3 regions of the Tepidibacillus sp. HK-1 genome follow, and region 1 is predicted to be linked to each of the others. Evidence: riboswitches for the same ligand, from Rfam matches in the RefSeq annotation. Region 1 holds a riboswitch; each other region holds the start of a gene.
The links. Region 1 has a riboswitch for S-adenosylmethionine ahead of BEN26_RS04585 (ABC transporter substrate-binding protein). Riboswitches for the same ligand answer to the same signal wherever they lie in the genome.
Positions count from the first base shown of each region.

Region 2: linked by a shared signal. The riboswitch ahead of metX (homoserine O-acetyltransferase MetX) and the one ahead of BEN26_RS04585 (ABC transporter substrate-binding protein) in region 1 are both predicted to bind S-adenosylmethionine.
Region 3: linked by a shared signal. The riboswitch ahead of BEN26_RS00615 (O-acetylhomoserine aminocarboxypropyltransferase/cysteine synthase family protein) and the one ahead of BEN26_RS04585 (ABC transporter substrate-binding protein) in region 1 are both predicted to bind S-adenosylmethionine.

Region 1 is NZ_BDGM02000006.1:88,036-91,199, reverse strand. It holds gene BEN26_RS04595 (heavy metal translocating P-type ATPase) at 1-624, shown strand, start outside; gene copZ (copper chaperone CopZ) at 705-911, shown strand; SAM riboswitch class I at 1,006-1,109, shown strand; gene BEN26_RS04585 (ABC transporter substrate-binding protein) at 1,213-2,250, shown strand; gene BEN26_RS04580 (ABC transporter permease) at 2,265-3,113, shown strand; gene BEN26_RS04575 (ABC transporter ATP-binding protein) at 3,113-3,164, shown strand, end outside.
Region 2 is NZ_BDGM02000031.1:13,563-16,726, reverse strand. It holds gene gerQ (spore coat protein GerQ) at 115-522, opposite strand; gene BEN26_RS12905 (cell wall hydrolase) at 540-971, opposite strand; SAM riboswitch class I at 1,125-1,231, shown strand; gene metX (homoserine O-acetyltransferase MetX) at 1,341-2,435, shown strand; gene BEN26_RS12895 (homoserine dehydrogenase) at 2,422-3,164, shown strand, end outside.
Region 3 is NZ_BDGM02000001.1:116,794-119,957, forward strand. It holds gene leuS (leucine--tRNA ligase) at 1-273, shown strand, start outside; gene BEN26_RS00605 (DUF2533 family protein) at 353-622, opposite strand; gene BEN26_RS00610 (helix-hairpin-helix domain-containing protein) at 700-1,344, shown strand; SAM riboswitch class I at 1,385-1,489, shown strand; gene BEN26_RS00615 (O-acetylhomoserine aminocarboxypropyltransferase/cysteine synthase family protein) at 1,554-2,840, shown strand; gene BEN26_RS00620 (CoA-binding protein) at 2,904-3,164, shown strand, end outside.

The DNA.
Region 1 (3,164 bases):
GAAGAAAAAATGGCCCAATTAGAAGCACAAGGGAAAACAGTTGTTTTAGTTGCTACTCCTGATAAATTATTAGGAATCCTTGCAGTGGCTGATACGGTAAAAGCTGACTCAAAAGAAGCCATTGCCAAATTAAAAGAAATGGGTATCAAAGTCGTGATGATTACCGGGGATAATCAACGTACCGCAAAAAGTATAGCTCAAGAAGTGGGTGTTGATGAAGTTCGTGCAGAAGTAATGCCTGAAGATAAGGCAAAAGAAGTTGAATCCTTAAAAACTCAAGGATATACAGTTGCCATGGTTGGCGATGGCATCAATGATGCTCCAGCATTAGCTACTGCAGATGTAGGGATGGCAATTGGAACTGGAACAGATATAGCGATTGAAGCAGCCGATGTTACCTTAATTGGTGGGAGCTTAAAAGGGGTTGCAGATGCAATCTATATTAGTAAACAGACCTTAAAAAATATTAAGCAGAATCTATTTGCTTCTTTATTCTACAATTCAATTAGTATTCCAGTAGCAATGGCAGGTCTATTAGCACCTTGGATTGCAGGAGCTGCGATGGCAATGAGTTCTGTCTCAGTCGTTCTTAACTCCTTACGATTAAAAAATATTAAATTTTAAAAAAACAAGGTTATTGACTATTGTTTGTTACCCTAACAAGGGTTTCATATAATCATTCATCTATAATGGAGGGATTTTAAATGGAAAAAGTAATTAAAGTAGAAGGTATGACATGTAATCATTGCAAAATGGCGGTAGAAGGGGCACTAAAAAAATTAGCAGGGGTCTCCAATGCGGTTGTTAGTCTTGAGAACAAAAATGTAACGGTTTCTTTCGATGAGGGAAAAGTAACTTTTGAACAAATGAAAGAAGCGATCGAAGACCAAGGCTATGATGTTGTTGCATAATTAGAATAATCATGAAAAAACTTTTTGATTGTAGCACATTAATGGATTGACGATTTTCTATGAATCACAGTATGATCAATTACATATTATCACGTTCTTATCCAGAGTGGTGGAGGGACTGGCCCAATGAAACCCGGCAACCGATTTGTATGATACGGTGCTAATTCCAGCAGAACAATTTGTTCTGAAAGATAAGAAGAGTTATCTTAACACCTCTTCTTATGAGGTGTTTTTTCTTGCAATATGCAAGGACAATCCTGACTAAATTAGTCAAGTTTATACGTTAAAGGGGGAAATGGAATTGGTAAAAATTTTAGGGGCACGCCGATTACGGTGGGTAGGGATGTTTGTAATGATCATTTCTTTATTTTTAACCGCCTGTGGAGCAAACAAGGAGCAGCAAGCAAATACAAATCCACAAACAAAAGAAAAGCTACGTATTGGTTATTTAAACGTGATGGATGATGCTCAAGTGATGCTTGCTTATGATGCAGGTTTTTATGAAAAGAATGGGTTAGAAGTGGAAGTTCAAATCTTTAATAGTGGGCCTGAGATGATTAAAGCGATTGTTGGAGGGCAATTAGACGCAGGGGTGCTTGGATTTACAAATGCTGTTACATGGGCTGATAAAGGTGCTGATTTAAAAGTAATCAGCGGTGCGCAAATGGGTTATCACAGTCTATTAGTGCGAAGTGATCGTAATATTAAGACGATACCAGATTTGAAAGGAAAGCAACTAGCTACACAGAAACAAGGGAGCACAGCAGACATCGTGCTAAATGGTGTTGTACTGAAAGAGGGTAATCTTACACGTAATGATGTGAATATGGTTTATGTTTCACCAAGTGTGGCGATCCAATCCTTAACAGCTGGGAAAGTAGATGCTGCTTTTCTCTTTGAACCATATGATCGAATTGCTCGTAAAACCATTCCTGTAACGCCACTTTATGATGTTGGAGAAGAATGGCCTTTCCCATGTATGGTGGCGATAACCTCAGGGAAAATTCTTCAAGAAAAACAGATTGCGATAAATAAGATGTTAGATGCTCAAAAAGAAGCGATTGAGATGTTAGAAAATCAACCAAAAGAAGCAGCAAAAATATTGGCAAAACGTTTTATTGAAACAGAAACCATCGATACAACAAATGGGAGAATCAATTCAGTAGACTTAATCGCTGAAGCAATTGAAGCTCAAACCTTTAATTGGGAAATTACTCAAGAAAATATTCAACAAATGAAAGATATTGTACAAATGATGATAGATCAACAAATGCTATCAAAACCTCTAAATGTAGAGGATATTCTTGATTTATCTTGGCAAAACAAAAAACAATCTTAAGATGGTGACTTCAAGTGAAAAAAGAATCACAAATCATCAAGTCTATTGCTAATCAAACCATATTAAAACCGAATAAAAAGGTCAAGCGTCTAAGTATAAAATCGACACTTCCATATGTTTATGCGATTGTTACACTACTCGTTATATGGCAAATTATCGCATGGTTTTTACCAAACTTTTTATTACCAGATGTAGTTAAAGTCTTTCAGCGATTTCTTAGTGAAGTAAAAGATCCAGCATTTTTAGACAGTATTCAAAGTAGTCTAATTCGATTAATCATTGGGTATCCTTTAGCTTGTCTTCTAGGTTCTTTATTTGGCTTATTGTCTGGTTTATCGAAGGGATTTAAAATCTATCTAAAAAATGTAATTTCAATATTGCAATCAATCCCTCCAATAACGTGGATTCCATTTTTAGTTATTTTATTTGGGTTTGGCGATCTTCCTATTATCATCGTGATCACGATTGCCAGTTTCTTTCCTATGGCTTTAGCGATGATTAATGCGACAGAAAATATAAATCGCACTCATCTCGAACTAGCAAAGGTATTAGGTGCGAATAAAAAACAATTAGTAACAAAAGTTTTTCTGCCTGAAACCTTTCCATCTTTTTTAACAGGTGCTCAAGTTGCTTTTGGCAATGCTTGGAGATCGCTTGTGGCTAGTGAAATGGTTGGAGGAGCAGCAGTTGGTCTTGGTTGGTCGATTAGTTATGCAGGGGAAATTGCCGATATGGAAGGAGTTCTTCTTAATATTGTAGTGATTGGTGGGATCGCCCTCATTCTAGATCATCTTGTTCTTGAGCAGTTAAAAAGGAAATTTCTTCGGTGGCGTGATCTGACAGGAGCAGGGGGTTCAGTATAATGCAAACAATCAAGTTGGAGAATGTTAGTAAATCTTTTGGCGATTTAAAGG
Region 2 (3,164 bases), on a different contig from region 1:
TGGATTTCAATGGTTAGCCTTATCTAAAAAAGAGAAAGAAGAAATTGCAAGAGAACTAGAGCCGATGCAAAAATAAAAGGAACACGTTAAAGGTGTCCCTTCTGTTTTAAAAGGCTATAATCTGACAGTTGGAGGAACATAGTTTAGTTCTTCATCGAAAGTGATATAATCAAGATTAACCATCAATAAAAGATAACGTCTTCCAGTTTGTGGATCGCTAATAATAATATGATCGCGACCTGCAGCTTCCACACTACCTTTAAATACTTTGGCATTCCATTCTTTATTGTTTTCAAAAGTCATATAAATCGTTGCAATTTTTCCCAAATTAAGTCTTAAAATATTTTCAATATAAGATTGTTCTGCTGGTAAAAGACCAGGCACATCGATTCCTGTTTCAGGTGATGGTGGAATTGGTACCATTGGTTGTTGTGGTACCATTGGTTGCATGTAATCGGGCATATTCATATCATAGGGATTGATTAAATATGAATCATAATAGTATGGATTGTAAGGATACATCGAAATTCAACTCCTCTTTAATAAGTTCGGTAAACGGAAGGGCAATTACTGTAAGTAGGGTGAAAAAAACAATGGTCTTTATAGCGCCCCGCATTGGGTTGGTTATACCATGTTCTTGGGCACGGACCTAGTGGTTCAAAAAACCATAATGCTCGAGTGGCTGGGTGGTATTTATTACCTCTAATCACTTTTCTTGCTAGTTGGATATCCTGTGTTCTGGCTCTTTGATAGAAATAAGATTTTTGAACCGCTTCAAATCCACCAGGAGATTGGAAAACCATCTGCTTAACTGTCCGAATGTTTTTAAAGTCTAAACAACTAGCACGTACACGGTTAACTCCAACATTACCGACCATTAGCATGCCAAGCTTCCCTTCACCTTCAGCTTCAGCCCTCATTAATCTAGCCAACAGTTTCACGTCTTTTGAATTAGCTTTTATTACAGCCATTGATTCACCCCGCATATATAGGCTTCCATAACAATATATTTAACCTGTGCAGAATAGGTGATTAAAACAAAGGAATCATTTAAAAAAAATCCCTTGACAATCTGTTTTAATGCATTGTATTCTTGTATTAACCATTTAATTTAATAAAGGAAATTCTTATCCAGAGAGGCGGAGGGACTGGCCCTATGAAGCCCGGCAACCGGTTTAAATAAAACGCGGTGCCAATTCCTGCAGAACATTCATGTTCTGATAGATAAGAAGAGCGGCGATCACCATCTCTTCTTGAAGAGATGGTTTTTTAATCCCTCTTCTTAGGAAGGGGATTTTACTTTTTTGGGGGATTTGAATGGATGAAGAGGAGGAGTAAGGATGGCGGTGGCAGAGATCAATCTTCATTATGAGTATGGAAAAATAGAAATTGGAGATTTAATGCTTGAATCTGGAACGATTTTACCACAAGCTCATATAGCTTATGAAAGGGTAGGTTCCATTGGTGCACCTGTTATATTAGTGTGTCATGGTTTGACAGGAAATCAATTTGCTTATGGAAATGATAGGACATCTGGTTGGTGGTCTGGGATGATTGGCCCCTATCAATGGATTGATACGAATGAGTATCAAGTGATTACGACAAACGTGATTGGTGGATGTAATGGTACAACAGGTCCTTTAAGTATAAACCCGGACAATAAAGAGATTTATCGTGCTTCATTTCCCTTTGTTACCATCAGGGATATGGTTCATGCTCAATACAAAGCATTAAGGAAAATGGGTATTGATCATGTGCATGCTGTGATTGGAGGGTCATTAGGTGGAATGCAAGTTTTGGAATGGGGAATTCTTTACCCTACCTTTATGGATAAGCTATTTCCTCTTGCTGCGACTTCTTATTTAAGTGACTATGCCATCGCTTTTAATGCTATGTCCCGCTTTGCTATTATTCATGACCCTAAATGGAATCATGGAAATTATCCATTGGAAGATAAACCTGATCATGGATTAAGTCTTGCACGTATGTTAGGAATGATTACTTATCGTTCACAAGAGTTGTATAATCAACGTTTTCAGAGGAGCCTTCGTAATGAGTGGGGGAATTCCCACGATGAAATTACGTTTGAAATAGAATCTTATCTTAGTTATCAAGGAGATAAATTAACAAAACGTTTTGATGCCAATAGCTATCTATATTTACTTAAAGCGATGGATAGTCATGACATCGGTCGTGGCCGTGGAGGATGGAAAGAAGCCTTGAAATTATTAAAAGCCCCTATGATCGCTATTGCCTATAAAGGGGATTTGCTTTATCCGCCAGAAAGTTTAATGGAGCTAACAGAGGCCTATCGTCAATTAGGAGGTCATGCAAATTTTTATGAGATCGATACGATTTATGGCCATGATGGTTTTTTAGTCGAATTTGATAAATGGGGATCGATTGTAAAGGAGGGTTTATATGGAATCGATTAAGGTAGCCTTACTAGGTTTGGGTACGGTGGGAACTGGTGTATATCAAACGATCATTTCCCATCAAAAACAATTACAACATATCTTAGGCAAGTCTGTTGAAGTCGTTGCGATTTTGATTCAGGATATAGAGAAGAAACGAGTTTTGGAGATGAGGGATTCTATTCTCGTTACAACGAATTATCAGGATATTTTACAATTACCTAAATTAGACGTAGTCATTGAAATGATAGGGGGAAGAGATCCTGCCTATCAATATATCATTCAGGCACTCTCAAAAGGTTGTCATGTGATTACAGCAAATAAAGAATTAATGGCATTTAATGGAGCTGAATTAAAGGAAATCGCGAAACAATATGGGGTAATGCTAGCCTTTGAAGCTAGTGTAGCTGGTGGAATTCCTATTATTCGGACGATTAAACAATTGCTTCAAGTGAATCAAATTACAAAAATCCAAGGGATTATAAACGGGACTTCGAATTATATTCTGAGTCAAATGAGGAAAAAACGAATTTCCTTTAAACAGGCGTTAAAGGAAGCACAAGCAGCAGGTTTTGCAGAAGCAGATCCTACAAATGATATTGAAGGCTGGGATGCTTTTTATAAATTAATGGTTTTAAGTGACATCATCTTTCCTGAACGACCAAACTGGACTTCAGTGAAAAAGATTGGTGTCTCGGAGGTTACGCTGGAACAATTGGCTCTTGTTGAAGAACTAGGCTTACGAATGAA
Region 3 (3,164 bases), on a different contig from region 1:
GAATTGTGGCAAATGATGGGACAAAGGGAAAGTATTCATAAAGAAAAATGGCCAACATATCAAGAAGAGTATTTAGTGTTAGATGAAGTGGAAATTGCAGTACAAATCAATGGAAAAATCAAAGGAAAAATGGTTGTTCCGACTTCCTATTCCAAAGAGGAGTTAGAAAAGGAAGTTCTTTCTGATCCAAGATTAGAAGAATGGAAGGCTGGTAAAGAAGTCCGTAAAGTGATTGTCGTTCCAGGAAAACTGGTCAATATTGTTGTTAGCTAATAAATCATAAGAAAGACTACTGGACAAACCAGTAGTCTTTTTGTACAAAAAGCAGGAAATTTATGCTTTTTATCAAATATTAGGAATGTGTTTTCATTTTATTCGCATATGCTGTGAACATTTCCATTGTTACTTCTTTTCGAGAAGGAAGCTGATTCTTTAGTGCGTATCGATTCATTTCATTAGTCCATTGATTTAACTTAGTTAAATCTACATTTTTTCCTATTTTATATTCGGTTAGTAATTCATCTATAATCCGTTCACGCTGCTGATCCATTTGTTTATATACTTCGATGGCATGAACTTTTTCATTTACTTTTTTTGATATTTCCAAATGAACGCTATTCATTTTATCACCTCAACCTTTTGATTCTATTATTTTATATCAATAATTAAAAAAATGCAGTAGTAGAAAGGGGAAGAAGAATGGGAAGTCTCCCAAATATACGGTTTACAAAAAGAGAAAAAGTCTTACTCGGACTGTTGATTATTTTTTTACTTATCATCATTAGTCAATACATCTCTTATCATCAAAAACAGCCACCTACGTTTGCGGATGAACCTTTAGTTGAGTTATCCACCGAAAAAGGGGATACCCCACAAGGAGAAGTAAAGCAAACGGAAATGACAAATCCTAAGAAGATAGTAGTTGATGTGAAAGGAGCAGTAGCAAAACCAGGAATCTACCAATTAACAGAGGGGTCAAGGGTAAAAGAAGCGTTAGATCTTGCTGGAGGGACCTTAGCAAATGCAGATTTAAACCAAGTCAATTTAGCTCAAAAAATCGCAGATGAAATGGTCATTTTTGTCCCTGTTCAAGGAGAAACACTAAATGGTGTATCTTCTGGATTAGGTGTATCTTTTGAATCAAATGCTGAAACAATTTCCATCAACCAAGCAAGTGAAGAAGAGCTGATGCAATTAGATGGAATTGGTCCTGCTAAGGCAAAAGCTATTATAGAATACCGAACAAAACAAGGTAAATTTCAGACGATTGAAGATCTGATGAATGTGCCAGGAATCGGCCAAAAAACTTTTGAACAAATAAAAGAAAAAATTTCAGTGCATTAACAGAATAATGTGTTATAATATTTTACAATTACATAATAAACTCTTATCCAGAGTGGCGGAGGGACTGGCCCGAAGAAGCCCGGCAACCCCACAAGTTAATTGTGAAGGTGCTAATTCCAGCAGACGAAAGTCTGAAAGATAAGAGAATTAGGTTTTACACCTCTTTCTCTTTGAAAGAGGTTTTATTTTTTTCTAAGGAGGAATTAAAAATGACAGAATTAAGGAAAGAAGAGAAAGGACTAGCAACATTAGCAATTCATGGAGGGTATACTGCAAGTAAACACTTAGGGGCGACAAATGTTCCAATCTATCAAACGGCAGCCTACCAATTTGAGAATTCAGAGCATTCTGCTGCCCTGTTTAATATGGAACAAGAAGGTAATATTTATAGCCGAATTAGTAACCCAACAACAGATCTATTAGAACAACGTTTGGCAGCTTTAGAAGGAGGAGTAGGTGCCTTAGTTACTGCTTCTGGACAATCGGCAGCATTATTATCTATTCTTAATATTGCTGAAACTGGAGATGAAATCATTGCTTCCAAAAACTTGTATGGGGGTACCATCACCTTATTTACATATACATTACAAAGATTAGGAATTACGATTCATTTTGTAGATCAAAATGATTTAGATCAATGGCAAAAGCATGTGAATGAAAGAACAAAAGCCTTTTATATTGAGTCCATTAGTAATCCTTCTTTAGATGTTCCAGATATAGAGGAACTAGCTAATTTAGCACATCAAAATGGAGTTCCATTGATTGTGGATAATACATTTGCAACCCCTGTATTATTACGTCCATTTGATTTTGGGGCAGATCTTGTGATCCATTCCACAACCAAATATATTGGAGGGCATGGTAATACGATCGGGGGAGTTGTCGTAGATAGTGGAAAATTTCCATGGGACAATGGGAAATTTAAGCGATTAAGCGATCCAGATCCTGCCTACCATGGACTAAGCTATATAGAACATGTCGGAGAACAGGCATATATTACAAAATTGAAGGCACAATTAAATCGGGATATTGGTGCAACCATGGCACCATTTAATGCATTTCTGTTAATTCAAGGGTTAGAAACGCTTTCTCTTCGCATGGAAAGACATAGTACAAATGCGTTAGCTGTAGCAAACTTTTTATCTCAGCATCCGCAAGTTGAATGGGTGAATTATCCTGGTTTAGAGAATCATTCAACCTATACCTTAGCCAAGAAATATTTAGATCATGGGCAAGGAGGTATCCTGACCTTTGGTGTAAAAGGTGGATATGAAGCAGCAAAACGCTTCATCGATAAGGTTCAATTATTTACCCATGCTGCAAATGTAGGTGATGTTAGATCCTTAGTTATCCATCCAAGTAGTTCAACTCATCACCAGTTAACAAACGAACAAAAGATAGCTGCAGGTGTATCAGATGATTTAGTTCGAGTATCTGTTGGAATCGAAGATATTAATGACTTATTAGCTGATCTTGAACAGGCTCTAGCAGAATAATTATTGACTTATTCCTAAGAAATACAATATTGTATAGGTAAATGATAAAAAGGGGAGCTTTCCATGAGTCTTTTAACAACAAATGAACAAATCAAAGAACTGATTCAAGAAACAAAACGTATCGCAATTGTAGGATTATCCAATAAACCTGATCGTGATAGCTATAGAGTGGCTGAGTATTTATTAAATCATGGTTTTGAGATTATTCCAGTCAATCCAACCATCGATGAAGTATTAGGAGTAAAAGCTGTTGCCTCCTTAAAAGAAATTAAAGGGACAGTCGATATGGTTGATGTATTCCGTCGTGCTGATCAAGTCATGCCT